Regions from separate parts of the Intrasporangium sp. Soil_C_50 genome, predicted to be linked through region 2. Evidence: predicted binding sites of a transcription regulator. Region 2 holds the regulator's gene; each other region holds the start of a gene.
The links. The regulator LexA, encoded in region 2, represses DNA repair genes until DNA is damaged. The targets are predictions, from matches to a motif close to TCGAACANNTGTTCGA.
Positions count from the first base shown of each region.

Region 1: the regulator LexA is predicted to act here: its motif matches at 4,010-4,025, upstream of ruvC (crossover junction endodeoxyribonuclease RuvC).
Region 3: the regulator LexA is predicted to act here: its motif matches at 3,923-3,938, upstream of AC3A5R_RS01020 (alpha-ketoglutarate-dependent dioxygenase AlkB).
Region 4: the regulator LexA is predicted to act here: its motif matches at 4,842-4,857, upstream of AC3A5R_RS17310 (HNH endonuclease signature motif containing protein).

Region 1 covers NZ_JBDGKB010000002.1:166,780-174,486, reverse strand. The annotation lists gene secD (protein translocase subunit SecD) at 1-982, opposite strand, end outside; gene yajC (preprotein translocase subunit YajC) at 990-1,322, opposite strand; gene ruvB (Holliday junction branch migration DNA helicase RuvB) at 1,584-2,708, opposite strand; gene ruvA (Holliday junction branch migration protein RuvA) at 2,744-3,346, opposite strand; gene ruvC (crossover junction endodeoxyribonuclease RuvC) at 3,343-3,960, opposite strand; gene AC3A5R_RS08275 (YebC/PmpR family DNA-binding transcriptional regulator) at 4,108-4,866, opposite strand; gene pdxT (pyridoxal 5'-phosphate synthase glutaminase subunit PdxT) at 4,888-5,493, opposite strand; gene kynU (kynureninase) at 5,623-6,873, shown strand; gene AC3A5R_RS08260 (DUF4037 domain-containing protein) at 6,926-7,707, opposite strand, start outside.
Region 2 covers NZ_JBDGKB010000017.1:38,573-46,279, forward strand. The annotation lists gene AC3A5R_RS21365 (helix-turn-helix domain-containing protein) at 1-97, opposite strand, end outside; gene AC3A5R_RS21370 (sensor histidine kinase) at 237-1,505, shown strand; gene AC3A5R_RS21375 (alpha/beta hydrolase) at 1,543-3,240, opposite strand; gene AC3A5R_RS21380 (hypothetical protein) at 3,240-3,545, opposite strand; gene AC3A5R_RS21385 (LysM peptidoglycan-binding domain-containing protein) at 3,815-4,228, opposite strand; gene lexA (transcriptional repressor LexA) at 4,456-5,163, shown strand; gene AC3A5R_RS21395 (hypothetical protein) at 5,286-6,191, shown strand; gene AC3A5R_RS21400 (PKD domain-containing protein) at 6,207-6,656, opposite strand; gene AC3A5R_RS21405 (DUF6318 family protein) at 7,124-7,707, opposite strand, start outside.
Region 3 covers NZ_JBDGKB010000001.1:200,699-208,405, forward strand. The annotation lists gene AC3A5R_RS00995 (metal ABC transporter permease) at 1-664, shown strand, start outside; gene AC3A5R_RS01000 (Fur family transcriptional regulator) at 661-1,083, shown strand; gene AC3A5R_RS01005 (SMP-30/gluconolactonase/LRE family protein) at 1,253-2,206, shown strand; gene AC3A5R_RS01010 (isoprenyl transferase) at 2,263-3,054, opposite strand; gene recO (DNA repair protein RecO) at 3,089-3,817, opposite strand; gene AC3A5R_RS01020 (alpha-ketoglutarate-dependent dioxygenase AlkB) at 3,961-4,611, shown strand; gene AC3A5R_RS01025 (maleylpyruvate isomerase family mycothiol-dependent enzyme) at 4,663-5,526, shown strand; gene AC3A5R_RS01030 (hypothetical protein) at 5,575-7,191, opposite strand; gene leuA (2-isopropylmalate synthase) at 7,208-7,707, opposite strand, start outside.
Region 4 covers NZ_JBDGKB010000010.1:24,767-32,473, reverse strand. The annotation lists gene AC3A5R_RS17330 (response regulator transcription factor) at 1-268, opposite strand, end outside; gene AC3A5R_RS17325 (sensor histidine kinase) at 265-1,410, opposite strand; gene AC3A5R_RS17320 (ABC transporter permease) at 1,407-2,153, opposite strand; gene AC3A5R_RS17315 (ABC transporter ATP-binding protein) at 2,150-3,205, opposite strand; gene AC3A5R_RS17310 (HNH endonuclease signature motif containing protein) at 3,296-4,834, opposite strand; gene AC3A5R_RS17305 (SRPBCC family protein) at 4,989-5,432, shown strand; gene AC3A5R_RS17300 (MBL fold metallo-hydrolase) at 5,481-6,173, shown strand; gene AC3A5R_RS17295 (LLM class flavin-dependent oxidoreductase) at 6,277-7,293, opposite strand; gene AC3A5R_RS17290 (molybdopterin-dependent oxidoreductase) at 7,395-7,707, shown strand, end outside.

The DNA.
Region 1 (7,707 bases), on a different contig from region 2:
TCTTCGCGCCTTCCGAGTTGAACGAGAGGACGACCTCGACGATGGAGGTGGGCTGGCCGTTCGGGCCGGGCTGGTAGCCGCTCGAGGCGTCCGAGATCTGGCTGCCGTCGATCTCGACCGGGCCGAGGACGAACTTCGACGTGCGGTCGTCGCTGCACGTCGCGAGCGGCAGCGTCGCGTCATCGACGATCGCGTCGACGGCGCCCGGCTTGGCGCAGCTGAGGGCGACGAAGTCCTTGGCCGTCTTGGCGGCGGCGGTGTCGGCCTTGGCCTTGTCCCAGCCGATACCGACGAGACCCTGGCTCACCTGGGCCTTGACGGCGGCCTCGGTCTGCTCGGCGGTGGGCGCCGCCGGCGTCGTGGCCGCGGGGGCCGGGGTGGTCGCCGCGCCGGCGGGCGTCGTCGCGGACGGCGTCGGGGCCGTCGTCGCGGCGCGCAGCGCCTGCGGGACCGCGCCGTTCTGGGCCGTGGCCGACGTCGAGGGGGTGGTGGCCGGCGTCGTGGCGGTGCCGGTGGGCGTCGGGGTGCCCGTCGAGCCGGTCGAGCCCGTCGTCGCACCCGGGTTCACCTGCGCGGCGCTGGTGTCGGCGTTCTGGATGAAGACGGCCCGGAACCGCAGCTGCGAGGGCTTGCGGATCGCGTCGAGCTGCTCCTTGGTGGGGCTGCCCGGGATCGAGACGACGATGTTGTCGCCGCCCTGGGTGGAGATCTCGGCCTCGCTGACGCCGTTGGCGTCGATGCGCTGGCGGATGATGTCGACGGCCTGGTCGATCTGGCCCTGGGTGACCGGGGCCGCGTTGCCGACCGTGACGGGCTTGAGGACGAGCTCGGTGCCGCCCTCGAGGTCGAGGCCGAGGCGCGGCGCCCAGGAGCCGCCACCCCACTGGGCGAGGCCTGCGGTCAGTGCGCCGAGGCCGAGGATGATGACGACGAGCGCGACGAGGGTGCGGGTCGCGGACTTGCGGATGGACGTACGAGCCACGGACGCCTCACTGACCCGTCGGGGTGCTGCCGGTGGCGTCGTCGCCCGGCATCGAGTCCTGTCCGGCGGTACCGGTGGTCGCGTCCTGCTTCATGGCGACGGCGCGACGGTCGACGCGGATGGTGACGCCCTCGGCGATCTCGAGCCACGCCGTCGAGTCGTCGAGCCGGCGGACGGTGCCGAAGATGCCCGAGGACGTGACGACCTCGTCGCCGACCGACAGGGCGGAGCTGAACTGCCGCATCTGCTTCATCCGCTTGTTCTGGGTCCAGAACAGCCAGCCGATGAGCAGCAGCGGCAGGAGGAAGATCAGCAACGAGAAGGACCCGTTGGAGTTCATGTCAGCTCAATCCTTCGTGTCTACGTCCGATGTCGGCGCCGGGCACAGCGAGCCCACTCGTGTGGTGTCGGCTGTGGCGTCAACGACCGGAGGCACCCGATGGTGCCGCGGCAGCGGCGATGGTGCCCGCAGGAGTCTACGTGCGCGCCCGCAGTTTGTCAGAACGGTCACACCACTCACACGCGGGCCCCCGGTCACGTTTTGGCACCGGTTGCCGCGGGAGTCGGCACCGGGCGCGGCACAGGGCTCGGCCGGGCCGGCTCAGCCCTCGAAGCGCCCGCCGCCGGCGTCGTCGAGCGGCAGAGTCGCCGTCCAGATGCCGTGGGCCTCGGCGGGCGGGGTCAGCCCGAGGTGGTCCCACGCGAGGCGCGAGGCGGCGCGGCCACGAGGCGTGCGCACCATGAACCCCTCCCGCACGAGGAACGGCTCGGCGACGGTCTCGACCGTGTCGGGCTCCTCCCCGACGGCCACGGCGAGGGTGGACAGGCCCACCGGACCGCCGGCGAAGCGTCGGCACAGGGCCTCGAGGACGGCGCGGTCGAGGCGGTCGAGGCCGCGCTCGTCGACGTCGAACAGCTCGAGGGCGCGCCGGGCCGCGGCGTGGGTGACCCGGTCCTCGCCGTGCACCTGGGCCCAGTCGCGGACGCGGCGCAGCAGCCGGTTGGCGATGCGCGGCGTGCCGCGGGAGCGCAGCGAGATCTCGCGGATCCCGTCCTCGTCGGCCTCGAGCCCGAGCAGCCGGGCCGACCGGTGCAGGATCGTCACGAGGTCGGTGGCGGCGTAGAAGTCGAGGTGGCCGGTGAAGCCGAACCGGTCACGCAGCGGCGCGGGCAGCAGCCCGGCGCGGGTGGTGGCCCCGACGACGGTGAACGGCGGCAGCTCGAGCGGGATGGCCGTCGCGCCGGGGCCCTTGCCGATGATGACGTCGACGCGGAAGTCCTCCATCGCGAGGTAGAGCATCTCCTCGGCCGACCTGGACATCCGGTGGATCTCGTCGAGGAAGAGCACCTCGCCCTCGGCGAGCGAGGACAGGACCGAGGCGAGGTCGCCGGCGTGCTGGATGGCCGGACCGGACGTGATGCGGATCGGCTGCTCGAGCTCGCTGGCGACGATCATCGCCAGGGTCGTCTTGCCGAGGCCCGGCGGACCGGACAGCAGGACGTGGTCGGGCGGCGTGCCGCGCCGGCGGGCAGCCGTCAGGACGAGCCCGAGCTGCTCGCGGACGCGGTCCTGCCCGGGGAAGTCGTCGAGACGTCGGGGCCGCAGCGCGGCCTCGACCTGGCGCTCGTCGCCGGGGCCGTCCTCGTGGACGCGGGCGTCGACGATGCGCGAGGTTGCGTCGAACGAGCCGTCCTCCCAGACCTCGAGGTCGGGCAGGTCGGGCAGGTCGGGGGCGGCGCCGGCGTCCGGCCGGGTGCCGCTCACCGGCCGAGCTCCTGGAGGGCCGCACGCAGCAGCGCCGACACCCCGGCGCCCTCTGCGGCCTTCGGCGCCACCTTGTCGAGGGCGTCCTCGGCCTGGCGGACGGTCCACCCGAGCCCGACGAGGGCCTCGCGGACCTGCTCGCGCCACGCCTCGCCGGTGTCGAGCGGGACCGGCTCGGCGGCCGTGCCGGAGCCGGGCAGCGCGCCGATCTTGTCCTTGAGCTCGAGGACGAGCCGCTCGGCGCCCTTGCGGCCGATGCCGGGCACCTTGGTCAGGGCGGTGAGGTCGCCGGTGCCGAGGGCGACGCGCACGGCGTCGGGCGAGTGGACGGCGAGGAGGGCGAGCGCGAGGCGCGGGCCGACGCCCGAGACCGTCTGGACGGTCTCGAAGACGAGCTTCTCGTCGTCGGTGGCGAAGCCGTAGAGCGTCAGGGAGTCCTCGCGGACGACGAGCGTCGTGGCGAGGTCGGCCTGCTGGCCGTGCCGGACGGAGGCCGCCGTGGCGGGGGTGGTGTGCACGAGCATGCCGACCCCGCCGACGCCGACGACGACGGAGTCGAGGCCGACCTTGAGGACGGTGCCGGACAGGGACGCGATCATCGGGGGCGGGCTCCTGGGAGGGTGCGGGCGTACGGGGTGGCTGACACCGGCCGTGGGGTGGTGCCGGCGGAGGGGACCGGACGCGTCCGGCGGGGGGTGCGCGCGAGCAGCTCGTCGCGGGCCTGCTCGAGGCGGTTCTGGGTGCCGCCGCGCCACACGTGGCAGATGGCGAGGGCGAGCGCGTCGGCGGCATCGGCGGGCTTGGGCGGGGTGTCGAGGCCGAGGAGGCGGGTGACCATCGTCGTGACCTGCGCCTTGTCGGCGCGGCCGTTGCCGCTGACCGCGGCCTTGACCTCGGTGGGTGTGTGGAGCGCGACGGGCAGGCCGCGCCGCTCGGCGAGCATCATGACGATGCCGGTGACCTGGGCGGTGCCCATGACGGTGGAGACGTTGGCGTCGGCGAAGACCCGCTCGATGGCGACCGCCTCGGGCCGGTGCCGCTCGAACCACAGGCGCATCTCGTCCTCGACGGCGACGAGCCGGCGCGGCGTCGGGTCGCCGGCCGGCGTGCGGATGACCCCCACCTCGACGAGCGAGAGCCGCCGGCCGGGCAGGCCGTCGACGACGCCGACGCCGCAGCGCGTCAGGCCGGGGTCGACCGCGAGGACGCGCACGCCGAACCTCCTCGTGAATGGACGTGACGGGACCGGGACCGGCCTTGAACCGAACAGGTGTTCGGGAACACGCTAACCGCCCGCCCCCGCAACAAGCAGGAGGCACGCCGGTCGCCGGCGTGCCTCCTCACCCGAGGTGGAGCGTCCTCACTCCTCGTCGTCGAGCTGCGCGAGCACGTCGTCGGGGATGTCGCCGTTGGCGAAGACGTTCTGCACGTCGTCGCTGTCCTCGAGGGCCTCGATGACGCGGATCATCTTCTTCGCGCCGTCGAGGTCGAGGGGGACCTGGAGGTTCGGGACGAACGACGCCTCGGCCGACTCGTAGTCGATGCCGGCGTCCTGGAGCGCCGTGCGGACCGCGACGAAGTCGGTGGCCTCGGAGATGATCTCCCACGTGTCGCCGTTGTCGTTGACCTCCTCGGCGCCCGCCTCGAGCACGACCTCGAGGATGTCGTCCTCGGAGCCGGCCTCCTTGAGGACCGTCACGACGCCCTTGCGGTTGAACACGTACGACACCGAGCCCGGGTCGGCCAGCTGGCCGCCGTTGCGGGTCAGGGCGGTGCGCACCTCCGCGGCCGCGCGGTTGCGGTTGTCGGTGAGGCACTCGATGAGCACGGCGACGCCGTTGGGTGCGTAGCCCTCGTACATGATCGTCTGCCAGTCGGCCGCGCCCGCCTCGGCGCCCGACGCGCGCTTGACCGCACGGTCGATGTTGTCGTTGGGCACCGAGGTCTTCTTCGCCTTCTGGATGGCGTCGTAGAGCGTCGGGTTGCCCGCGGGGTCAGCGCCGCCCTGGCGGGCCGCGACCTCGATGTTCTTGATGAGCTTGGCGAAGAGCTTGCCGCGCTTGGCGTCCTTGGCAGCCTTCTGGTGCTTGGTGGTGGCCCATTTGGAGTGGCCGCTCATGCAGTTCCCTCGCGTTCCGGTCTACTGGCTGTGCTGCGTGACGATGCTGACGAACTCGGCGTGGATGCGGCGGTCGCCCCCGACCTCGGGGTGGAAGGACGTCGCCATGAGGTTCCCCTGCCGAACCGCGACGATCCTACCGGCGGCGGGCCCGTCGCTCACACGGGCGAGCACCTCGACGGCGTCTCCGGCCTCCTGGACCCACGGGGCGCGGATGAAGACGGCGTGCACGGTGCCCTCGAGCCCGACGAACTCGATGTCCTGCTCGAAGGAGTCGACCTGCCGGCCGAAGGCGTTGCGGCGCACCGTGACGTCGAGGCCGCCGAGGGTCTGCTGGTCGGAGCGGCCGTCGGCGATGCGGTCGGCGAGCATGATCATGCCGGCGCAGGAGCCGTACACGGGCAGGCCCTCGGCGATGCGCCGCCGGAGGGGCTCCTGCAGGTCGAAGGCCCGGACGAGCTTGTCCATCGTCGTGGACTCGCCGCCGGGGATGACGAGCCCGTCGAGATGCTCGACCTCGGAGGGGCGCCGGACGAGGATGACGTCGGCGCCGAGGGCGGCGAGGGCGGTCGCGTGCTCTCGCACGTCGCCCTGGACGGCGAGGACGCCGATGCGGGGTGCTGCCATGGAGGCGAGGGTATGACGCGCCGGCCGGCTCGCGGACACCGGCCCCGCCTGCGGGGTGTCCGGTACCCGAGACACTCCGTGCGCTCGAGGCCCTGACGCCGGGACGGACGGCCGGGATACGTTGCGGCCATGACCGTCAGCGCCCTCGACACCCTGCTGTCCGCCGCCGAGGCCGCGGACGCCGCCTCGCCCCTGGCCGGTACGCGTGACCTCTTCGAGCTGCCCGACGGCGTCATCTACCTCGACGGCAACTCGCTCGGAGCCCTGCCCCGTGCCGTGGGCCCGGTCCTCGACGACGTCGTGCGCCGGCAGTGGGGCCAGCGGCTCATCCGGTCGTGGAACGAGCACGACTGGTGGGGCGCGCAGACCCGCGTCGGTGACGCCGTCGGACGGATCGTCGGGGCGGCGCCGGGGCAGGTCGTCGTCACCGACTCGACGTCGGTCAACCTCTTCAAGGCCGTCGTCGGCGCCGCGCGGCTGCGCCCGGGCCGCACCGTCGTGCTCACCGATCCCGGCTCCTTCCCGACCGACCTCTACATGACCGAGGCCGCCGCGCGCCTCGCCGGCCTGGAGGTGCGGCGCGTCAGCCCACGCGACGCCGTGGCGGCCGTCCGCGAGGTCGGCGACGCGCTCGCCCTCGTGTCGTACTCGAGCGTCGACTACCGCACCGGCGAGCTGTGGGACCTGCGACCGGTGACCGACGCGGCGCACGCGGTCGGCGCCCTTGCCTGCTGGGACCTGTGCCACTCCGCCGGCGTCGTCGAGGTCGACCTCGACGCGAACGGCGTCGACCTCGCCGTCGGCTGCGGCTACAAGTACCTCAACGGCGGTCCGGGTGCCCCTGCCTTCATCTACGTGGCCGCCCGCCACCAGGACGGCTTCGACCAGCCGCTCGCCGGGTGGAACGGGCACGCCCGGCCGTTCGACATGAGCCCGGACTACGAGCCGCACGCCGGCATCACGCGGGCCCGCACCGGCACGCCGCCGCTGCTGTCGGTGCTGGCCCTCGAGGCCGCCCTCACCGCCTACGACGGCCTCTCCCCCGCCGACGTGCGGGCGGCGTCGCTGTCCGTGACGTCGACGTTCATCGACGCGCTGAGTGCGCTCGGCGTGGACCTTCCGCTCGCGACACCGCACGAGCCGGCCCGACGCGGCTCCCAGGTGTCGCTGCGCCACCCGCAGGCCTTCTCCGTCGTCCAGGCCCTCATCGCCCGCGGCGTCATCGGCGACTTCCGTGAGCCCGACATCGTGCGCCTCGGCTTCGCCCCGCTCTACGTGACGCACGTCGACGCGGTCCGCGCGGCCGAGCACGTCCGCGAGGTCATCGAGGGACGCGAGTTCGAGCGTCCCGAGTTCGCCGAGCGCGGCGCCGTCACCTGAGTCGTGTGCGGTTGGTGGGGTCAGGGCCCCGTCAACCAGACACGACCCGCGGTCAGGACGGCTGACGGCGGCGGTGCGGCTCCACGAGCACGTCGACGCTGGTGCTCCACTGCTCGACCGAGCCGACGCCGCGGGGCAGGGCGCGCACGACAGGGTCGGTGACCGCGTCCTCGATCACCTGAACGGCCGCCTCGCGCACGCCACGGTAGGGGCGGTCCCAGAACGGCTCGACCGGGTCCTGGACGGCCGGCAGCCCGGACCGCCCCTGCACGCCGCCCAGCACGCGCAGCGCCGCGACGAGAGCCTCCTCGCGCACCTCCCACGCGTCGGCTGACAGGGCGCGACCCAGGAGCGGGACGACGCCGCCCGTGCGCGGGAGGCGCGCGGCGCTCGTGCCGAGCCACTTGGCGTACGGGGGCCAGCGACGCTCGAGCAGGTGCGCCAGGTGCAGGGTGACGTGGGCGAGGCGCGCCGCCACGACGCGGGAACCGAGGTCGTCGCCCCGTTCGCCCGTGCGGCCGACGAACGGCAGCTCCTGCGCGAGCCGGGCCCAGTCGGTCGCGACGACGTACCGCCAGACGTCGTCCGGGTACCAGGCGAGGGTCCGGCGGACCGCCGCGAGCTCGCCGGCGTCGTCGGCGAAGACGTCGCCGGCGGTCACCTCGAGGACGGCCTGCCCGGTGAGCGCGAGCCAGTCGGCGACGTCCAGCGGCTCGGCCGGGTCGACGCCGAGGCGCGAGGCCGCGAGGTCACGCGTCGTCTGCACCTGCACCCGGTGGCGCACCACGGGGTCCCACGTCGTGGCGAACCGCGTCGGCAGCCCCAGGACCTCGT
Region 2 (7,707 bases):
GCACCTCGAGGAGGGCGTCTCCGGACTCGCCGCCGAGGACGTCGGCGTCGGTCGGGGTCGTGGTCTCGTGGCGCTCGGCCGCGGTTCGTCGGGGCATGGGCCCACCATCGTGCTCGTCGGCCAGACATACAAGCACTCTTGTATAACTCGCCCAGTTCGTTGCGGTCAGACGTCGTCCGGGCGACACGCCCACCCGCGGCGTGCGCGAGGGAGGGGGCATGTCGGAAGATCAAGGCGTGACAAAGCGGACACTCGACGAGGCGCCCACGGCCGCGCTCCCCTCCGACGAGCCGGCGCACCTGCGCGACGCCGTCCTCGGTCGCTACGGGGTGCTCGAGAGCGGGCCCAGCCGCGATCTGCAGGCCCTCGTCGACATGGCGGCGCAGATCTGTGCCGTTCCCAACGCGGCGATCAACCTCATCACCTCGACCCGACAGCACCAGGTGGCGACCTTCGGCTTCGAGGCCTCGATCTGCCTGCGCGAGGACTCGATGTGCGCGGTCGTCCTCGACCGTCCAGAACCGGTTGTCGTGCGCAACGCCGCGACGGACGAGCGATTCCGCGACAACCCGTTCGTGACCGGCATCCTCGGCGACGTCCGCTTCTACGCGTCCGCTCCGCTGACGACGCCGGGCGCCGTCATCATCGGCCGACTGTGCGTCTTCGACGTCGAGCCGCGAACGCTGGCCCCCGAGCAGGAGCACGCGCTGACCGTGCTCGCGGACCGGATCGTCGATGTGCTCGAGCTGAGGCTTCGCAGCCGCGAGCTGGAGGAGTCGCTGTCGGACCTCACCGCAGCCCGCGACGAGCTGCGCCGCTCGAACGACCTGCTGTCGGTCTTCGCCGGGCAGGTCAGCCACGACCTGCGCAGCCCCCTGTCGGCCATCATGGCGAGCGCGGAGATGCTCGGGCAGCGCGAGTCCGTCGTCGAGGACCCGCTGGCCACCCGCCTGGTCGGCACGACGTTCCGCGCCTCGACGCGGATGGCAGGTCTCATCGAGGAGATCCTGACGCACGCGCGGGTCGGGGCCCGCCTCGAGCGGACCGAGACCGACCTCGACGCCGTGCTCTCAGACGTCCTGACCGATCTCGGTCCGAGCATCGAGCACGCGAACGCGACCGTCATGGCCGAGCCGCTGCCGACCCTGTGGGCCGACGGTGCCCAGCTGTACTCGGTGCTGCTGAACCTCGTGTCGAACGCCCTGAAGTACACCCGTCCGGACCTCGAGCCGGTCGTCACCGTGACGGCGCGACCGCACGACGACCGATGGCGGATCACGGTGCAGGACAACGGGGTCGGCATCGACGAGGCCAACCGCGAGAGCATCTTCCGGCTCTTCACCCGGGTGTCCACCGATGTCGAGGGCAGCGGGATCGGGCTTGCCACGTGCAAGCGCATCGTCGAGGTGCACGGGGGCTCGATCGGCGTGGACCCGGCCCCCGAGGGCGGGTCTCGCTTCTGGTTCGAGCTGCCCGCGGGCGCTCCTGACGTCGACGAAGCCTGACGCTCCCCACCGGGTCCACCTCCCAGGGACGGCCACCTCACAGGGACGGCATCGTGATGCACGACCGTTCGACCGATGTCTGCCGGACCACGAGGTCGCGCCGCCCGACGGCGACCGCCACGAGGTTGTCGGCACTCACGGTGCCTGCCCGCAGGTACTGGGTGTGCCCCACCGACGTCCGCGACGGGTCGTCCGCGCCGGAGCCGATGCCGCGCCAGAGGTTGCACGACGCGGTCGGGTCCTTCAGCGCGGTGGTCGACAGCGAGACGGCGCCTCTGACGGTGTCGGGGTGGCGGCCGAAAAGCGGCCACCCGGGATGGGCGACGAGATCGTGGCCGCCCTCGAGGACGTTGAGCGACCCGGCCTTGAGGCCGGTGCGCTCGATCCGGTCGAAGGGCACGCCCGGCGACCCGAACACAGCTACGTCGTCGATCGGGCTGTCCTGCAGCAGAGCGTTGCCCGCCAGGACCGACCCGTACGAGTGCGCCCACACCGTCTGGTGCACGGGCTCGTCGCGCGCCGCCGCCACGCCGGTGACGAAGGCGGCGAGCTCGTCGGCGTTGTCGCGGGCGATCCTCGGGTTGAGGACGCTGCGGTCGATGGTCGTGACGATCTCGTGGGGCTGCGGGGCTTCGTACCCCATCCACGTCACGATCGCGGTGTCGGCACCTCCTCCCTCGCGGAGAGCCTGCTGACGCAACGGCGCGAACCAGTCGTCGTACCGCGCGAGGTCGTCGCGGGGCTTCGTCGACAACCCACCGACGTAGGTCACCACGTGCTCAGCAGTCTCGACATCGCCTTGCGCGACGACGACCTTGACCTCGCGACCCCTGGCGTCGAGGAACAGGAGGCGTCGCAGGACGCCGTCCTGACGCCCGAGCACGGTGCGCACGGCGCGCAGGTCCTCTACCCGGCGTCGCGCCGACGCCACGACGTCGACCCCGAGCAGGTTCGCGGGCTGCTCACGCTCGGCGGCCAGGGCGGCAGACGCCGCCCGCTCGGCCTCGGCGAGGAGAGCCAGGTTGGCCTCGTGGCGCGCCGCGGCCGGGATGCCGTCGCGCGGTCCGACCCACTGGGGGTGGTCGCGGATCACGGACCGGCGCTCCGCGTCGGTGAGACATCGCCACCACGCCGCGGACGCGTAGGCGCCACTGGCGTCGTGGAGCACCACCGGCGGCGGGGTCACGGGAAGGACTCCCCCGGCGGCGAGGACCGGCGCTGCCGCCGAACCACCGTGCGCCGCAGCGAGCAGGTCGGCGGCCAGGCGGGCATCGACGTCGGTCGCGAGACGGACGGCCTGCCGCAGGTAGGTGTGCACCTCCTCGCGCAGCAGCACGTCGCGGCGGGCCCGATGGGCCTCGAGCACCGGGTCGAGGCCGGCGGCGCGAACCGGTAGGAAGAGGGTGCCCTCATGGTCGACCCACGCGCCGTCATCGGCCGCACGCCGGTCGGCCCGCGAGAGCAGGTCCTGCGCGGCACGTACGCGGGTAGCGGCCTGGCTCAGGCTGATCGACGCCGCGGCGAGGCACGCGCCGAGCCGGCCGAGGCCGGCAACGAGAGCAGCCGCCCTCGTGGCCGCCGCCGCCGAGGCGGGACCGGACCAACCCCGGGTGCGCCGACGCAAGAGCCTGATGACGACCGCCTCGACGTCGAGCCGGCACCTCTCGAGTCGCCTCGCCGCGGCCAGGAGCACCTCAGGTCTGCTCGACCGGATCCGGCCGACGTCGAGCGTCATCACGGGACACCGCCGTCGGACTCGGCGGAGAAGGTGGCCGCAGCCGTCCGTTCGACGCCCTCGTACAGGGTGGACGCCGCCTCCAGCGCGGAACCCAGACCGAGCAGCTCGAGCCGAGCGTCACGGAACCGGTCTCGCCACGCCTCGACGAGACGCGGGGTCGACGCCGCGGCCTCCCCGCCGGGTAGCCCCGAGGCGACCGCCGCCACCGCGGCATCGGCACGGATCGACGCGAGCCGCGCGAGCGCGGCCCCCATCTCGGCCGCTGCGTCACCGACTGTTGCCGGGTCCACCTCGTAGCGCATGCCCACTCCTTCCTGAGAACTTCACCGTAGGAAGGGCTTTCGGATCGTGGGCTCCTCCGTCCACAGGCGTCGCCCTGGGCCGGCCGTCGGCACCCGGTCGTCCACAGGGCGAGCCAACAGGCCTGTACAGCAGGACGCCGCACCCCGGAGTGGGGGTGCGGCGTCCGGGCGGACCGGCGGGGTCGAAGCGCCGGGCACGCCAGCCGCTGGAGGTGGAGCCAACGCGGCCGTCGGAGATCCGCGCGACACGAACGCGCGCGGAGCGGAGGTCAGGGAGCCGGGACGACGAGACGCTGGCCCGCGTGGATCATCGACGTGGAGAGGGAGTTGGCCAGCTGGAGCTCGGCGACCCCTTCCGAGACCGGCAGGTCGGGCAGCTCGCGGGCGGCGATTCCCGACAGCGTCTGGCCCGACTGGACGGTGATGGACCGCGGCGCGTCGGCGGCCGAGGCGAGCTGGCCGGCGAGGCCCAGGCCCAGCGCGACGAGCACCCCGGCGACGAGGAGGGTGACGACGAACCGCCCGAACCGCGTCAGGCGCAGCGGCGCCTGCTCGGCGCGGGCGGCACGGACGGCGTCAGGGCCGGTGGGAACGAGAACGAGCTGCGGCCTCGAGCGCGGAACGGAGTCCCCCGACTCCAGCTCACGCTGCTGACGAACGGCCTCGAGTGCGACAACGCTCATGCTGACCTCCCCTTCCTGCTGCCTTGCGAACATGTGTTCGATCGAACGTCTGTACGATTTGTAGCACGTATGTTCGAGGAAGTCGAGACACGCATCGAACACGCGTTTGGCAACTGTGTTCGAAACCCGTACGCTTTCCTCACACCACCAACCACACCAGTCACCACTGACACTGGGTCCGCAGCGGCCCGGATCACGGGCTCTGGACGGGCGACGAAGGGGACACCATGGGCGTGACCGAGCTTCCCGACCGCGACAAGGGCGACGGCCTGACGATGCGGCAGCGACGCGTGCTCGAGGTGATCCGCAACTCCGTCGACAGGCGTGGCTACCCGCCGAGCATGCGCGAGATCGGCGAGGCCGTGGGTCTCGCGAGCCCCTCCAGCGTCAGCCACCAGCTCGCGGCACTCGAGCGCAAGGGCTACCTGCGGCGCGACCCCAACCGTCCGCGCGCCCTGGAGGTCGTCTCGCCCGACGGCGCCGACGAGCCGACGCGCCGCGGTCGTGCCGCCGGCTCCCAGCAGCACGATGTCGAGACCGAGGCGGGTGACGCGCGCCCGGAGGCCTCGTACGTGCCCGTCCTCGGCAAGATCGCCGCGGGCGTCCCGATCACGGCCGAGGAGGTCGTCGAGGACGTCTTCCCGCTCCCCCGGCAGGTCGTCGGCGAGGGCCAGCTGTTCCTGCTCAAGGTCCAGGGCGACTCCATGGTCGAGGCCGCGATCTGCGATGGCGACTGGGTCGTCGTGCGGCAGCAGCCGAATGCCGAGAACGGCGACATCGTGGCTGCGATGCTCGACAACGAGGCCACCGTCAAGACCTTCAAGCGCAAGGACGGCCACGTCTGGCTGCTGCCGCACAACGCCGCCTACGACCCGATCGACGGCGACGCCGCGACGATCCTCGGCAAGGTCACCGCGGTGCTGCGCCGCGTCTGACGCCCACTCCCTGCTCTGACGCCTCGCCTCCCGACGCGCCGCGGACGTTCCGCGGCGCGTCGCGACGTATCCGGCGGCCGGGTTCGCCACTCTGAGAGACACACTCGCCTCAGGAGGACGCCATGCCCGACCGTCCGGACCGCGACGTCGTCTTCACCTACCGCTACCTGCGCGGCGGCATGGTGGCGATGCTGCTCATGCTGCTGCTGTCCGTCATCCTCCAGTGGTGGTGGGGCACGAACGGGACGTGCTGGCTCGGCTCGATCAGCGCGTACTACTTCACGCCGTCCCGCACGGTCTTCGTCGGCAGCCTCTTCGCGCTCGGCGCGGCGCTCGTCGTCTACAAGGGGCACTCGCCGGCCGAGGACGTGCTGCTCAACTTCTCCGGGTTCATGGCCTTCGTGGTCGCCATGGTGCCGACGGTCCCCGATGGGCGTTGCAGCACGGCCGGGTCGACGAACCCGTTCGCGCTGTCGACGGCGGCGATCTCCGACGCGGTCAACAACAACGTGTGGTCGCTCATCGCCGTCGGGTTCGTCGCGCTGGTCGTGACGGTGTGGCTGCGGCGCGACGAGCTGGCCGACCCCGCTCAGCGTCCACCGGTCCGGACGATGCTCCTGACCGTCGCCTGTAGCGCCGTCATCGTCTTCGAGCTCGTGCTCTTCCTCGCCCTGCCCGACCGATTCATCGCACTGAGCCACGGCCTGGCGGCCGCGACGATGGTCGCTGGGGTCATCGCCGTCATGGTGCTGAGCGCCTTCCGCGTCGAGGACCGGCACGCCTCCACCGATGAGGCGCTGACGTACAAGCGCTGGTACCTCGCCATCGCCGGCACGCTCGCCGTGCTGCTGACCATCACGGTCTTGGCGCACCTGACGCTGCACGGGTTCGACCACGTGATCCTCATCGGCGAAGTCATCATTATCGTGCTGTTCTGCACCTACTGGATCGTGCAGACCAAGGAGCTCTGGGACCTGCGCGACACCGCCGAGGTCGAGGCCCGCAAGGTCGACGCCGTCGCCGAGTGACCGACTCCGGGTGCGTCAGTTGCGGACGAGGACGCCTCGGGCCTCCTTGACGGTGATCGCGGTGCCGGGCTGCGGGACGGTCACCGTGTCGGGGATGGCGATCCAGGACCCGCCGTTGATCCGGAAGTCGGCGCCGAACGTCACGTCGACGCGCGAGGTGTAGGTGCCCGGCTTTCGGTAGGTGTGGATGATGTCGCCGTCGGGGTACACGCCGCCCGGCGAGGTGGTCGGGCCCTCGCTCGTGCCGTCGCCGAAGCGGTAGACGTAGCTGACGAGCTTGGGCCGGATCTCGACGCGGTAGCCGAACATCGTGGTCGGGTCGACGAGGTCGATCTCGCCCGGCTCGAAACCGGCACTGGCCCAGTCAACCTTGTAGAAGGTCTTGAGGTTGACGAGCGTCGTATTCCCCTTCGGCTGCGTCGAGATCGCACCCTTCGCCCACGCCGTCTTGTGAAACGCGTCCACGATCATAGAGATTGTTGGGGCCGGTTTAATGCCCGGAACGGCCTCGGGAAGACACGTAGTCCCCTCTAGGAACCATCCATTCGGCTCTGCCGCCTCTGCGGTCGGCGAAGGATCATGTTCCTCAGGCTGCCCAGATTTGTCGACCCACCGGCGAAGAACGTCAGTTAGGGGACCCCGCCCCTCGCTGGGCGGATTGTCAGCGCACGCCTCAACGGCAACCGCATAACATTCGCTGCTGGCATCGCGGCCACCCAAATCGCACGAGGCGATTCGCGTGCGATAAATCCAACGTGATTGTGCCTGGACGACCGCCTCCTGATACTCAGCCGTCCACGCGCGCAGAGTCTTCACTCGGATGGTCGCGGCGTCCTTTCCGGCACCCCCCTTGAAGTCTGCCAGCGCCGTCGCGCTACTCGCCGCCAAGACGACAAACGACAAGACGAGAGCAGCAGGGATGCGATGCCCCGTCACGAGACGGTGCCGAAGGACGAAAGTTGCCAACCGGACTTAGTCCACTTGAGCGCCGCCAACATCTTTAGTTCAGCATGCTCATCGGTCTTGACGACTCGCCCCATCGAGTCCACAACGTCGCGTCGTTCTTGCGTGACGTTCGCCGTGAATCGGACCAGGTCGCCCGTCGCAGAGAGAGACTTTAGTGACTCTAAAGTCACCGGAGAGCCGTCGTAGTGATGCTTGAGGCGCTTCAGCTCGGCTGCGTCCGAGCGCCATGAAGCGCAGGCCTCGGACGAGGGCAGGCACAATCCATCGAGTCTCTTGGGCTCCGCCCTCGTCCACGCCCCGTTGAGGCTGTGGATGAAGAACCGAAGAAACGCTTCGGCGCCGGCTTTGTCCTTGGTCTTGGCGGCGTCGGGGAGGCCGGCCGGGAAGGCGGGCCCCGCGCTCGTCGTGGCCGTCTTGGGCGGCGCCGACGTCGTCGTGCTCGTCGTCGTTGACAGCACCGCGGCGCTCGTCTGCGGCGGTGCCGGGTCTCCCCCGGTGCACCCCGCGAGCGCGGTCACGGCCAGCGTCAGCCCGGCGGCGGCGCACGTCA
Region 3 (7,707 bases), on a different contig from region 2:
GACGAGCGGCGACATCTGGGTCTTCGCGGGGCTCGCCGTCGTCGTCGCCGTGACCACGTGGGTGCTGCGACCGCGCCTCTTCGCGGTCGCCAACGACGAGGAGTACGCCCGCGCCGTCGGCATCCCCGTCCTGCCCATCAACATCGTGCTCGCGGTCCTGACCGCCACGACGGTCGTCGTCGCGATGCGTGTCGTCGGGCTGCTGCTCATCAGCGCGCTCATGATCGTGCCGAACGCCGCGGCCCAGCTCGTGGCTCGCTCGTTCGGCAGCGGCGTCCGGTGGGCGGTCGCCTTCGGGCTCGTCGCGAGCGTCGGGGGTGTCGTCGTGTCCTACCCGCTCAACACGCCCTCCGGCGGCTCGATCGTGCTGCTGTCCGTCGCGATCTTCGTCGCGGTCGCGGCCGTCACCGGCGTGCGGGCCCGGGTGCGTGGGCGGCGGCACTCCGTCGCCGAGGTGCACGCCCACGAACACGGCGCCGAGTGCGGCCATCCCGCGATCCCGCACGGTGACCACGTCGACTACGTCCACGACGGCCACCGGCACGCGGCCCACGAGGGCCACTACGACGAGCACGGCGCCGGCGGCGAGCCATCCCGGCCCGGCGACCCCGACCGGCACGGCCACCGGCACGACGACGACGCGATGACGAGGACCACCCGATGAGCAGGACGACCAGCGCGGGCCAGGGCGCGAGCGGCACGCGTCGGCCGACGCGCCAGCAGGCCGCCGTCGCCGAGATGCTCGGCCGCTCGGAAGAGTTCACCTCGGCCCAGACCGTCCACGCGCGGCTGCGCGACGCCGGCGAGGGCGTCGGCCTCGCGACCGTGTACCGGGCCCTGCAGTCGATGGTCGAGGCGGGCACCGTCGACGTCCTGCGCACCGACGACGGCGAGGCCGTCTACCGCGCCTGCTCGACGCACCATCACCACCACCTCGTGTGCCGGCAGTGCGGTCGCACCGTCGAGGTCGAGGGCCCGGCGGTCGAGCGGTGGGCCGACGCCGTCGCTGCCGAGAACGACTTCTCCGACGTCACGCACACCCTCGAGATCTTCGGCACCTGCGCCGACTGCCGACCCGCCTGACGACGCCCTGGCCGCCGCCGGGCCGCAACCGGCCCGCTATGCGCCAGTTCGGCATCTTGTCGTGGCAGCAGATCCCGGCGGACGCTGGAGGACGGTGCCGGTGCCGCCACCGCGGCTCGGCTGGTTCCAGCGGCGCCCTGTCGCGACGCCGCGCGAGAGGGGTGTCGAGATGAGGGGACTCACCAAGCGGCTCGTGTCATCCGTGGTGGCAGCCGTCGGGCTCGTCGGTCTGACGGCGCTCGGCGGAGCGGCCGCGCCGCCGCATTCGGTCCATCATGAGAAGGTCATCGTCCTGCCCGGAGCGCAGTCTGCCGAGGGCATCGCGCGCGGCGCCGGGACGACGTTCTACGCCGGCGAGATCTTCACCGGCAACATCTACCGCGGCGACGTGCGGACCGGCAGGGCGGCCCTGTTCATCCACGCGCCGGCCGGGCGGATGGCGCTCGGCCTGCGGGTCGACCTCGCCCACTCGCTCCTCTTCGTCGCCGGCGGCTTCACCGGGCAGGCCTACGTCTACGACCTCCGGACCGGCAAGCCCTTGGCCTCCTACCAGCTGACACCGCAGAGCCAGGTCACGAACCCGGTGATCAACGACGTGGCGGTGACGAGCGCCGGGGCCTGGTTCACCGACTCCTCGCAGGCCCAGCTGTACCTCGTCCCCGTGAGTCGCAGCGGGGTCCTCGGCAAGGCGGCACGGACGCTGCGCCTGCACGGACCGGCGGCGGTGCTGAAGACGGGCTTCAACAACAACGGGATCCAGGCGACGGCCGACGGTCACACCCTGGTCGTCGCGCACACCAACTCGGCCGTGCTCAACACCGTCGACCCCAGGACGGGCGCCAGCGCGACCATCGCCGGGGTGTCCGTGCCGAACGTCGACGGCATCCTGCTCGAGGGGCGAACGCTCTACGCCGTGCAGAACTTCTCCAACCAGGTGGCGGAGTACCGGCTCGCGGGCAACCTGTCGTCCGGCCGCCTGCTCAAGACGGTGACGAGCACGCGGTTCGAGACCCCGACCACCGTGGCGCGGTTCGGTGACCGGCTCGCCGTCGTCAACGCGAAGTTCGACACGGGGTTCCCGCCCACGGCGAGTCGGTACGAGGTCATCGTCGTCGACCGCTGAGCCCGCCTCCCGATCGAGACAGCAGTCCGCGCGAAGCGTGCGTACTGCTGTCTCGATCAGGACCGGGTCGGGGTGTCGACGGCGCCGCCGTAGCGGCGGTCGCGGGCGACGTACTCCTCGATCGCGGCCCAGAGGTCGCGCCGGTCGTAGTCGGGCCAGAGCCGGTTCTGGAACACCATCTCGGCGTAGGCCGACTGCCAGAGCAGGAAGTTCGAGGTGCGCTGCTCGCCGGAGGATCGGACGAAGAGGTCGACGTCCGGCATCGTCGGCTCGTCGAGGTACTTCTTGATCGTCTTCTCGTCAACCGACCCGGGCCGGAGGCGGCCGTCCTTGACGTCCTGGGCGATTCGCTTCACGGCGTCGGCGATCTCGGCCCGTCCGCCGTAGTTGACGCAGAAGTAGAGGGTCAGCCCGGTGTTGTGCTGGGTCAGCTCCTGGGCGATCTCGAGCTCCTTGATGACCGAGCGCCACAGCCGCGGTGCGCGACCGACCCAGCGCATCCGTACGCCCCATTCGTGGAGCTGGTCGCGGCGGCGCCGGATGACGTCGCGGTTGAAGCCCATGAGGAAGCGCACCTCCTCGGGCGAACGCCGCCAGTTCTCCGTCGAGAACGCGTACGCCGACAGGTGCGTCACGCCGACGTCGATCGCCCCGGCGACGACGTCGAGCAGCGACGCCTCACCCGCCTCGTGACCCTTGGTGCGTGGCAGACCGCGCGCGTTGGCCCACCGGCCGTTGCCGTCCATGACGATAGCCACGTGCTTCGGGAGCAGCTCGGCCGGCAGGACCGGTGCGGTGGCGCCCGACGGGTGCGCGAAGGGGCGGGAGTACGAGGTCGCAGGGGTCATGGCTCTCCGGGTCGGTGACGGATGGGCTTGCGGCTCAAGCGCGCTCGACGAGCCGCAGAGAACGCAGCCCGCGCTCGACGTGCCACTGGAGGAACGCCGAGACGAGGCCGTTTCCCTGACGCCGGTGGCGCGGGTCGCTGTCGTCGGCGAGCTCCCAGTCGCCCGACAGCAGGGCAGCGAGCAGCTCGAACGTCTCGGGTGCGGGCGCCGTCGAACCGGGTGGGCGGCACGAGGAGCAGACCGCCCCGCCGGCCTGGACGTTGAAGGCCCGGTGCGGCCCGTCGGCGCCACAGCGGGCGCAGTCGAGGAAGCTCGGCGCCCACCCCGCCACCGCGAGCGAGCGCAGCAGGTACGCGTCGAGGACGAGCCCGGGGTCGTGGCTGCGCTCGGCGAGGGAGCGCAGCGCTCCGGAGAGCAGCAGGTACTGCTGGGTCTGCGGCTCGTGCTCCTCGGTGAGCTGCAGCGCCGTCTCGAGCATCGAGGTGGCGCACGTGTAGGCCGCGTAGTCCCGAGCGATGGCATCGCCGTACGGGGCGAGGGTCTCGACCTGCGTGACGGTGTCGAGGTTGCGACCCTCGTAGCACTGGACGTCGACGACCATGCCCGGCTCGAGCCGCGAGCCGAAGCGCGACTTCGTGCGCCGCACCCCCTTGGCGACAGCCCGCACACGCCCGCGGGTGCGGGTCAGCATCGTGATGATGCGGTCGGCCTCGCCCAGCTTGTGGGTGCGCAGGACGATCGCCTCGTCGCGGTAGAGGGGCATGGGCCCATTCTCCCCCGCCGCCGACGCCTCCGGGCACCGCACGCGCCGGAGGAGGTGGACGCGTCGGGGCGGGGGCCGCACGGGCCCGACGCGACACCCGGCTGGTCGAACACGTGTTCGACGTCCTGGGTTACGCTGGCGTCATGGACCTCACCCTGCAGGGGTCGTTGCTCGACCTCACCGACGAGATGACGCTGTGCGACCTCGGCACCGGGATGCGTCGCCACCCGCTCGCCCACGGCGCGTGGGTCGACGTGCGCCCCGGCTGGCTCGCCGCCGGCGACGAGCTCTTCTCGGCCCTGTTGCACGACGTGCCATGGCACGCCGAGCGGCGGCAGATGTACGACAACGTCGTCGACGTCCCCCGCCTCACGAAGTTCTACGCGGCCGGCGAACGCCTTCCCCACCCCCTCCTCGACCGGGCCCGCGACGCCCTGAGCGCGCACTACGCGCCCGAGCTCGGCGAGCCGTTCGTCACGGCGGGCCTGTGCCTCTACCGCGACGGCCGCGACAGCGTCGCCTGGCACGGCGACCGCATCGGCCGTTCGCGCGACAGCGACACGATGATCGCGATCCTCTCGCTCGGCTCGCCGCGCGTCCTGGCCCTTCGTCCCCGCGACGGCGGCGGCATCCCCGGCACCACGCAAAAGAGCTTGCGCTACCCGCTCGGCCATGGTGACCTCGTCGTGATGGGCGGCTCCTGCCAGCGCACGTGGGACCATGCGGTCCCCAAGACCGCCGAGCCGATGGGGCCGCGCATCTCCGTGCAGTTCCGCGTCGCCGGAGTGCGCTGACCACCCGTCACCCGCTCGCCACGTCATCCCGCCACACCACCAGGAGCACGCATGCCCTCTGCCCCGTCGGGTGCAGACCTTCCCTTCCTCGACCACCTCGCCGCCGACTCGGCGCGCTTCCGCCAGGTGCTGGCCGACGCACCGGCAGGAGCCACGGTGCCGACATGCCCCGACTGGGACACCGATGACCTGCTGTGGCACCTCGCCGACGTCCAGTGGTTCTGGGGCGGCATCGCCCAGGACCGGTTGACCACGTCCGAGCAGGTCGAGGCCCACAGCGACACCCGGCCGGAGCGACCCGCGGACCGCGCCGGCCTGCTCGCCGCCTTCGATGCCTCGAGCGCCCGCCTGCACGAGCAGCTGGCCCAGCTGCCGCCCGACACCGAGCTGTGGATGTGGGCCGACGAGCACACCGCCGGGTACATCCGCCGCCGACAGGCCCACGAGGCGCTCATCCACCGCCTCGACGCCGAGGCCACCGCCGGCATCGCCCCCGGCGACCGCGCCCCCATCGACGCCCGCCTCGCGGCCGACGGCGTCGACGAGGCGCTGCGGATCATGCGCGGCTACGCGCCCGAGCCCGGCCTCTCCCACGAGGAGCTCGGCGCGCCGGTCACCGTTGCGACGGTCGACACCATGCACGCGTGGACCGTCACCCCGGTGCGCGTCACCGGCACCTACGAGGGCCGCGACATCGACCTGCTGCGTTTCCTCGTCGCCGACGGCCCGGCGGGCGGCGGCGCGCCCGACGCCACTGACGTCTCGGACGACGCGTCGGCTCCCGAGGTGTGCGGCACGGCCGCCGACCTCGACTGCTGGTTGTGGAACCGACCGCTGGCCGGTGAGCTGGGCCGCCACGGCGACCCGACGGCCCTCGCTGCCGTCGACTCGGTGCTGCGCGGCTCGATCGACTGACCTACACCTCCACCGGTCCGGCTGGGCCGCTCCTCGAAAGGGGCCGGCTCAGCCGGGGTCGGCCGCGTCGACCGCGCTGCCCGACCCGTGGCCTGACGCGGGGCCTGCCGTGACGGCGCCCAACCGGCGCCGGGGCGTCCCTGCGTGCACCCGCACCATGGCGGCGAGCGCGACGACGAGCGGTGCGAAGGTGAACACGTAGCGCGACCGGCCCTGGAACAGCAGGGTGAACGTCGCGATCCCGAGCACCGTGAGCGCGACGAGCAGCACGTCACGCCGGTACGGCGCGCGCAGCAGGCCGGCCCCGGCGACGAGCAGCACGGCGAGCCACAGCGCCTGGGTGACGTCGGCACGCCAGTGGTAGGCCGAGCCGTGGAACCCGTTGAGGGAGTGCACGATCCCGACGGGCCCATCGGCGTCGGCGAGCCTGCCCGGCAGGGAGTCCGGGCCCTCCCCCCACGCCCAGAACATGCCGTCACCCCAGTTCCACGCCACCTTGTCGGCGTAGAAGGCCAGCGTCCCGCCGGGCCCGCGTTCGGCCCACCGGTCGGCGATGTACGTGCGGGCGTAGTCGGTCGCCTGCTCGGGGGTGCGCCCGGCGATCGCCTCGACCATGTCGCGCGAGTAGGTGCCGTAGTTGACGACGCCGCCGGGCCCGACCTGCTCGTTCATCCCGTTGGCGAGCCACCACACGACCGGCGGGGTCACGTCGGCGCGCAGGCGACCCGCGTCGACGCCGGCCGCCCGGGCCGACACGACGGGCGTCGCCCCGGCGATCCCGAGGAACACGACCACCGCCACGACGGAGCCGGCCAGGGCGGTCACCCGTCCCCGAGGGGCGTGGTTGCCGTCGAACACGGCGACGACGACGGTGAGCACCGTAGCGATGACGACGACTGCCGGCGTCGTCTTGATCGCGTAGGCGATGCCGTAGCAGACCACGGCCGCCACCCACGTCAGGACGCGTCCCGTGCGGGCGCGCGCCGACACCTCGCCGGCGCTCGCGGCACCGGGCAGCAGGGCACGCCCGGCCAGGGCCACGCCGGCGGTCAGGAACGGCATCGCGAAGTAGTCGGTGTACGGCACGGCCAGCCACGGGCTCGTGCCGACCAGGACGAGCGTCACCAGCTGGGCGCCGATGGCGGCGCCGGGCCCCCTCACGCGGCGCACGAGCGCGTCGACGGCGAACAGCGTCACGGAGACGCAGGCGCCGGTGAGGACGACGAGGACGGCGTCTGGCGACCACCCCACCCACGAGCCCACCTCGACCCCCGCACGGTCGATCACGAGGAGCGGCAGGTTGTTCGGGTAGAGGGACAGGTAGTCATAGCCTCCGGCGCCGATCGGGCGGCCGGCGTGCAGGGCCCGAGCGAGGTCCATGACCACACGGGCGTCCCACCCGTACTCGTAGCGCCCGGCGAGGCCGACGAGCGTCGCGACGACCCCGCCGCCCACGGCCAGCACCGGACCGACCCACCGCGCCCGCACCCATCGGGGCGTGCGGCCGAACACTGCCACGGCCAGCAGCACGAGGCAGGCCGGCACCACGACGTACCAGCGGTACGGGGTGTTGACGGCTCGCGGCGCGACCAGTCCGACGACGGCCACCGCGAGCAGACAGGCGCCGACGAGCCGGAGCAGCGTCCGGCCGAGGGCGGAGTCCATGGACGGTGACGCTATCTCACCCCGCCGCGTCGCCGGCGGCTGCCTCCTCGGCGATGCGATCGCGGTGGGCGCGGTTGCACGCGGACACGACGGCCTTGAGCGAGGCCGTGACGATGGACGAGTCGACCCCGACCCCCCACAGCACCCGCGGGCCGATGGCGCACTCGACGTACGCCGCGGCCCGGGCGTCGCCGCCCGCGGAGAGGGCGTGCTCGGCGTAGTCGAGCACGCGCATGTCCGGGGCGCCCTCGATCGTCATGAAGGCATCGAGGAAGGCGGCGATCGGGCCGTTGCCGCGCCCGGTGACCGTCAGGGGCTCACCACCGTCGGTGACCGTCGCCTCGATGGTGCTCTCGCCGTCGACCGTCGAGTCGGTGACGACGTTGACGAGCTCGAACCGTCCCCACGGCTGGGCCGGGTTGGGCAGGTACTCGTCCTGGAAGCGGCCCCACAGCTCGGCCGGGGCGACCTCGCCGCCGTCCTGGTCGACCCCGCGCTGCACGACGCCGGAGAACT
Region 4 (7,707 bases), on a different contig from region 2:
GGCGGCCGAAGGTCGTGACGACGAGCGTCCGGACCCCGGGGAGGGCCTCGCGGACGGCGGCCGCGGCGGCGATGCCGTCCTGGCCGGGCATCTCGATGTCGAGGAGGCACACCTGCGCACCCGACGTGCGCGCGGCGTCGACGACCTCGTCTCCGCGGCCGACCTCCGCGACGACCTCGAGGTCGCTCTCGAGGGCGAGCAGCGCGGCGAGGGCCCCACGCACGAGGGCCTGGTCGTCGGCGAGCAGCACCTTGATCGGGTCGCTCACAGCGTCACCTCCAGCACGGTCCCGTGTCCTTCCGGTCCGGTGGCGAGCGAGAGCCGGCCCCCGGCGGCCTCGACCCTCTCACGGATGCCTCGGATGCCGTTGCCCTCGGGACGGTCCTCGAGTCCGCGGCCGTCGTCGCGGACGGTGAGCCGGTTGGAGTCGAGCTCGACCCAGCACGCGTCGGCGTCGCTGTGCCGCACGACGTTGGTCATCGCCTCGCGGAGCACCCAGGCGAGCACGGTGCGGTGTCGCGGGTCGACGGTGGCGTGGTCGGTGGGCACGTGACCGTCGATACCTGCACCGGCCAGCGCCGTTCTGGCGGAGTCGAGCTCGGCATCGAGCCGTGCCGCGCGCAGCCCACCGACGGTCGCTCGGATCTCGGCGAGGGCCTGCCGGCTCAGGGCCTGGATCTCGGCGAGCTCGGCGCGGGCCCGCTCGGGGTCGAGGTCGACGAGTCGCTCGGCGAGCTCGGCCTTGACGGTGACGACGGTGAGCGAGTGGCCGAGCACGTCGTGCACGTCGCGGGCGACCCGCTCGCGCTCCTCGACGAGAGCCAGCTCGCGCGACATCGACTCGTACTCACGGCCCCGGTCACTCATGAGCCGGACGCCGGCTGTCATGACGGCGACGGCGAAGACGATGGTGGCCACGACCCACTGGCCCTGCTCGCCGTCGCTGAACACGGCGATGAGCACCGCCGTCGCCACCGCGAGCACGGCGACGGCGAGCGACACGAGCCGCGGCAGCGCGAACATGGCGAAGGACACGACGAAGGGCAGGTAGCTGACGGCGTCGGCGCCGATGATGAGAGCCATGAGGGCCATGCAGGCCACGAGCCCGCCGACGTAGAGGGCGCCCAGGCGGTACGACGGAGCGCACTGCCTCTCCAGAGCGGCCAGGTGCACGGCGCCCCGGGCGTAGACGGCCCCGAAGGCGACGGTGACGACGAGTCCGACGACGACCTGCCAGGCGGGCAGGTGGCCGGTGAGGATCGAGATGACGGGGAAGACGAGGAAGACGAGCCAGACCGACTGGACGATCCAGCCCCACTTCTCCCACGGGTTCGCCTCGGCCACCCGGCCCGACGGGAGGTCGGACCGGGTGGCCGGGGCGCGGCGTCGGGACGCCCGGAACGGCGTCACTGGCGCTCCCGCCCACGGCGGACGAACCACGTGGCGAGGCCGCCGAAGACGAGCGCCCACACGACGACGTTGGCGATCGGAAGCCACAGCGGGTCCTGCGTGCCGTCGGGCAGGTACCCCTCGGTCAGCGGGTAGCGGGCCAGCGCCGCATAGCCGTAGAGCGGCGTGAACTTCGCAAAGGTGAGCAGCGCCCCCGACAGCGGGATGAAGAGGTTGCCGAGGAAGGCGAAGATGACGAGCGTGCCGGCCGCGGCCCCGACCGACGCCTCGGACCGGAACGCCGTGCCGATGACGAGCCCGTAGAGGGCGAACACGGCCGAGCCGGCGAGCGTCAGCAGGGCGCTGACGATCCAGGCGCTGGCCGAGCCGCGGGCACCGGTGGCGGCACCCAGCGCGTAGGTGATCACGACCGGCACGGCGGCCACGGTCATGGCGATGACGGCCTTCATGGCGATGTACGACGAGTCGGCCAAGGGCGTCAGGCCGAGCTGGCGGCCCCATCCCTGGACCCGCTCGACAGCCGCGTTGCCGCCGATGCTCGTCGTGGCGGTGACGGCGCCGTAGGCGGCCATCGAGATCATGACGTACATCGCGACGTTGCCGTTGCCGATGTCCTGGCCCTTGGCGTCGACCGTCGCGCCGAAGATGAGGTAGAAGAACGCGGGCAGGCCGGCGGTGAAGAACATCGCTGACCAGTCGCGCGTGATGCGGCGCATCTCGAGCAGCGTGAAGGTGGCGTTCATCGGACGAGCTCCTGCGGACGGTCGTTCTGGGTCGGGGTGGCGGCGCCGTCGGCACCAGTGTCGCCGGTCAGGGCCATGAAGGCCTCCTCGAGCCCGGCGCTGCGGATCTCGAGCTCGCGGCCACCGAGCTCGACGAGCAGCAGGCGGGCGACGGCGTCGGAGTCGGCGGCCGACACGACGACGCGCGAGCCGCGCTCCTGCACCGAGCGGACGCCGTCGAGGGCCCGGAGGCGCTCGACCGACGCGGCCAGCGTCGACGCCGGAAGCTCGGCCGACACGGTCCGCCCGGTGGCCTGGGCGCGGATCTCGGCGGTCGTGCCGTCGGCGACGATGCGCCCCTGGGCGATGAGGACGATCCGGTCGGCGAAGGCGTCGGCCTCCTCGAGGTAGTGCGTCGCGAAGACGACGGTGCGGCCGGAGTCGGCGTCGGCGTGCATCGTGTCCCAGAAGTCGCGGCGCGCCGTGACATCCATTCCGGCGGTGGGCTCGTCGAGGATGAGCAGGCGCGGGTCGGGCAGGAGGGCGAGGGCGAAGCGCAGGCGCTGCTGCTCACCCCCCGAGCACTTGGAGACGCGTCGATCGGCCAGCTTGGCGAGACCCGCCCGGGCGATGACGTCGTCGACAGGGGCGTGACTGCGGTAGGTGGACGCGATCATGCGGACGGTCTCGCGCACCGTGAGGTCGCGCAGCAGGCCCCCGGTCTGCAGGACCGCCGACACCTGGCCCTCGACGACGGCCGCGCGCGGCCGGCGGCCGAAGACCTCGACGGTGCCGCTCGTCGGCTCGGTGAGGCCGAGGACCATGTCGAGAGCCGTGGTCTTGCCGGCACCGTTCGGGCCGAGGAAGGCGACGATCTCGCCCTGCTCGACCCGCAGGTCGAGGCCATCGACGGCGCGGACCTCGGTGTCGGCGGAGCCGCGGAGGGGGTGGAAGGTGCGGACGAGGTCGCGCAGGAGGATCGCGGGGGCGGTGGCCGCCGGCCTCCCGGCGTTCGCGCCGGTGCCGCTCGGCACGGGGGTCCCGCTCTGGGCGGGGGTGGTGTCCCTGGTCATGGCTCCAGCGTGGCCTGCCCGGGCCCGACGCGTCACCGGCGAAGGTCATGACCTCGCCGTGACACCTGTCATCTCCTCGCCGGGGGGCAGTCAGCTCCGCATGACCTGCGAGCGCGTCGGGGTGAGGTCGACGAGGTGCAGGTGCAGGGTGCCGCCGGTCGGGGCGGGATAGGTGCGCCCGAGGCGGGGTGTCGGTCGCGGACGTGGTCCGGGACGGGTGTCGGTGGCGGGTGGGTGGGCGCCAGCGATCGGGATGGCGGACAGCGTCGGGGGGCGGGGGCTGTCGTCCGCAGGCTCGGGCTCGGGTTGCGCGGGGTTGTCGCTGTCCCCAGCCGCGGGAACGGCGAGTGGCTCAGATGGTCGCGATGGTGGTCCGATGGGCCAGCCTTGTCGGGTCTGGAACCGGAGCCCGTCCGCCCTGGTGGGGTCGCCGGTGATGGTGTAGTCGCCGCGGTGGTGGCTGTCGTGGTGGAAGGTGCACAGGCACAGCAGGTTGTCCAGGTCGGTCATCCCGCCCTCGCGCCAGTGCACCCGGTGGTGGACCTCGAGGTAGTCGGCCGAGGTGACCGGGCAGCCGGGGAACCGGCAGCCGCGGTCCCGGTCGAGGACGAGGATGCGGGTGCGGTGCGGGACGACGCGGTGGGTGCGCCCGACGTTGACCGGGTGCCCTTGCGTCTCCCAGACCGGGACCAGGGCCCCGTCGCAGGTCAGGCCGTCGACGACGTGCCGGGGCAGGCGCGGGCTGCCGGTGAGCCAGCCACCGTTGGTGTCGAGGTGGACCTGAACCCGGTACCGGGCCCGCCGCGCCGAACCGCTGCTGCGCGCGCCGCCGCCGATGCCGTGGCTTCCCGCCGCGTCCAACGACCGGGTTGCCAGGAGCACCAGGGCGTCGGCCCAGGTGATGCGGCGCGGGCCGGGTGTGGTGGCGGGGTCGGTGTACGGGTCCTGCCGGTGCTGGTCGTCGTCGCCCTCGGACGTGTGGGTGGTGTCGGTGACGGTGTGGAACAGGTGGTCCTTCGCCTCGGCCAACGCGGCCCTCACGAGCTCGCCGACCTCGGCGGGCGCGTCGTACCGCAGCCGGAACCGGCCGTCCGCGTCGACGCCCATGCTCAGCGACGCCGGCTCGACCGGTGCCGGCGGGCGCGCCGACGACTCGTCGCCGTCCTCGCCGCCGTCGTCGCCGCCGGTCACCTCGGCGGGTAGGAGCCGGCCCTCCTCGTCGAAGGTCCGCGGTTCGAGGGTGAAGTCGTACCGGGCCACCGAGCGCTGCAGCTGCGGCACCGTCGCGTACTGCGCGAACGCCGCCACCGTGGCATCGAACACGGCCGGGGCGTGCCGGGCCACGACGGCCGCCTGGTCCAGGCTGATCCGCCCCTCCCGCAACGCCGCCGCCGTCTGCGGCAGCTCACCGGCCCGCCGGGCCGTCAGCACCACCGCCGCCGCATGCCCCCGCGACAAACCCGCGCGGACCACGAGCCAGTGCTCCGGCGAACGGATCCCGGCCGCCTGCCACGACCCCTCCACCAGCGCCACCGCCACCGCATCCACAAGTCGGCCGTGGGCGTCGTGCAGGTCGGCGGCCAGGGACGCGACGAGGTCCCAGTCCTGCTCGATCACTGCTTGCGACATACCCCTATCGTACAGGTGTTCGAACAACAGGGAAAGGCTTGTCCACACCGAATTGGCTTGGACCGCAGTCTGTTTCGGTTCTTGATGTCTGCCGGGTGGATGGTTCGGTCCGTCGGATCCGGCGCCTTCGGGCCCAGTGCGCGACACTGGCGGCATGCCGCGGTTCGAGCTGACCATCGTGTCGTCACTGCCTGCCCCCGAGGCGTGGCGCCGCGTCCTCGACCTCCGTGCGCACAGCGAGGTCATCCCGCTCACGACCGTGACCGGGGCCGCGCTCGACACCTCCGTGCTGACGCCAGGGGCCCGCTTCGTCGCGCACACCGGGCTCGGCCCCCTCGGCTTCGACGACGTCATGGTCATCGACTCGTACACACCGCCCACAGAGCACGACGCCGGCGTCGCCCGCATCCGCAAGGAGGGCCGCGCCGTCACCGGCCACATCACGCTCCGCGTCGCCCCCACTCCGCACGGCTGCGTCGTCACGTGGAAGCAGCGCATCGGCGTGCGCGGCATACCCGGCGCGCTGGACCCCGTCGTCGCGCGCGTGGCCACGACTGCCTACCGGCGCACGCTCGAGGAGCTCCTCCGCCGCCCCTGACCGTCCTGCGGCCACGCTACCCGGACGACGGCTCCTTAGGGTGGGTCCATGCGCGTGGACGACGTCGTGCGGGTGGGGCTCGGCACCTTCGTGCGCCCCGCGGAGGAGACCGGCACCGGCAGCCCGCGCGTCGAGCCCGTCTACGGCTACCTCGCGCGCACGCCGGCCGGACTGCTCCTGCTCGACACCGGGCTCGGCGAGGCCGACGAGGAGACCGACGCGTGGTACCGCCCGCGACGCGTCCACGTGGCCGACGCGCTGTCGTCCGTCGGCGTCGCGGTCGACGACGTCGAGATCGTCGTCAACTGCCACCTCCACTTCGACCACATCGGCGGCAACCCGCGCTTCGCGGGCCGCCCGATCCTCTGCCAGCGCACCGAGCTCGAGACGGCCCGCGCCGGCGACTACACCGTCGACGCGCTCGTCGACTTCGAGGGCGCCCGCTACGAGCTGCTCGACGGCGAGGCCGAGCTCGCTCCGGGCGTCCACGTGCTGCCGACTCCGGGGCACGTCGACGGGCACCAGTCGGTGATACTGCGGTGCGACGACGGCACCGTCGTGCTCGCCGGGCAGTCGCACGACACTGCATCGGACTGGTCGGCTGATGCGCTCGCCGCACAGGCCGCATCGCTCGGCCACCGGCCGCCCCTGCCCGAGCCGAGCCCGTGGATAGCACGCATCCTCGAGCTCGACCCGCGTCGCGTCGTGTTCGCGCACGACGCCGCCGTGTGGGAGCCCTGAGCCCGAGACACGGCGCACGAGCTGCTCTCTCGATCGGGGTGAGGGTCACGACGCGCAGCGACGCGTCGACGACCGCGGTCGTCGACGCGTCGGTGGATCCGGCTCAGCGCCAGCCGAGCTCAGGAGCGACGTGCGTCAGGAGACTCTCGATGACGTGCGCGTTGTAGTCGACGCCGAGCTGGTTGGGGACCGTCAGCAGCAGCGTGTCGGCAGCGGCGATCGCCTCGTCCTCGGCGAGGTCGCGCACCAGCTGGTCCGGCTCGCCCGCATAGGTCTTGCCGAAGCGCGCCGTGCCGCCGTCGATGATCCCGACCTGGTCGCTGCTACCCGACTCCCGCCCGAAGTAGGCGCGGTCCATGTCGTCGACGATGGGAAAGACACTGCGGCTCACCGAGACCCGCGGCTCGCGCTCGTGGCCGGCCGCCTTCCACGCGTCGCGGAACCGCTGGATCTGCTCGGCCTGCAGCTGGTGGAAGGGCACCCCGGTGTCCTCGGTCAGCAGTGTCGAGCTCATGAGGTTCATGCCCTGCTGCGCCGTCCACTCTGCCGTGGCGCGCGATCCGGCGCCCCACCAGATCCGCTCGCGCAGGCCCTCCGAGTACGGCTCGATGCGGAGCAGGCCCGGCGGGTTGGGGAACATCGGCCGCGGGCTCGGCTCGGCGAACCCCTGGCCCGACAGCACGTCGAGGAACACCTCGGTGTGCTTGCGTGCCATGGCGGCGTGGTCGCCGTCCTCGGGCTCGTAGCCGAAGTAGCGGAAGCCGTCGACGACCTGCTCGGGCGACCCACGGCTGATGCCGAGCTGGAGCCTGCCGCCGGAGATGAGGTCGGCCGCGCCGGCGTCCTCGGCCATGTACAGCGGGTTCTCGTACCGCATGTCGATGACGCCGGTGCCGATCTCGATGCGGCTCGTGCGCGCCCCGACGGCCGCGAGGAGCGGGAACGGCGAGGCGAGCTGGCGCGCGAAGTGGTGCACGCGGAAGTAGGCACCGTCGGCGCCGAGCTCCTCGGCGGCGACAGCGAGGTCGATGGACTGGAGCAGCGTGTCGGACGCCGAGCGCGTCTGCGAGTGGGGCGTCGGGCTCCAGTGGCCGAAGGAGAGGAAGCCGATGTTCTTCACGTCCCCTCCAACGCACGAGAGGCCCAAAGCCTTCCGACGCGCCTCCCGCATCATCACCACCCGTGACCATCCGCCGACCCCATCGGCACCGAACGACGGCCATGACACGCCTCCGGTTCGCGCTGACCGGCCTGCTCGCCGCCGTGGCGGGCATCGCCGCCGGTCACCTCGCGGCCGCGTTCACGGCGCCGCAGGCCTCGCCCGTCCTCGCGATCGGCTCGACGGTCATCGACCTGACGCCGCAGCCCCTCAAGGAATGGGCCATCGAGCACTTCGGCACCAACGACAAGCTCGTGCTGCAGGCGTCGGTCCTCGTCGCGACGCTCGGGCTGGCCGCGCTCGTCGGTCTCCTCGCCCGACGCCGGCTGTGGCTCTCCGTCGCCGGTCTCGTCGTTCTCGTCGGCCTCGCCGGCG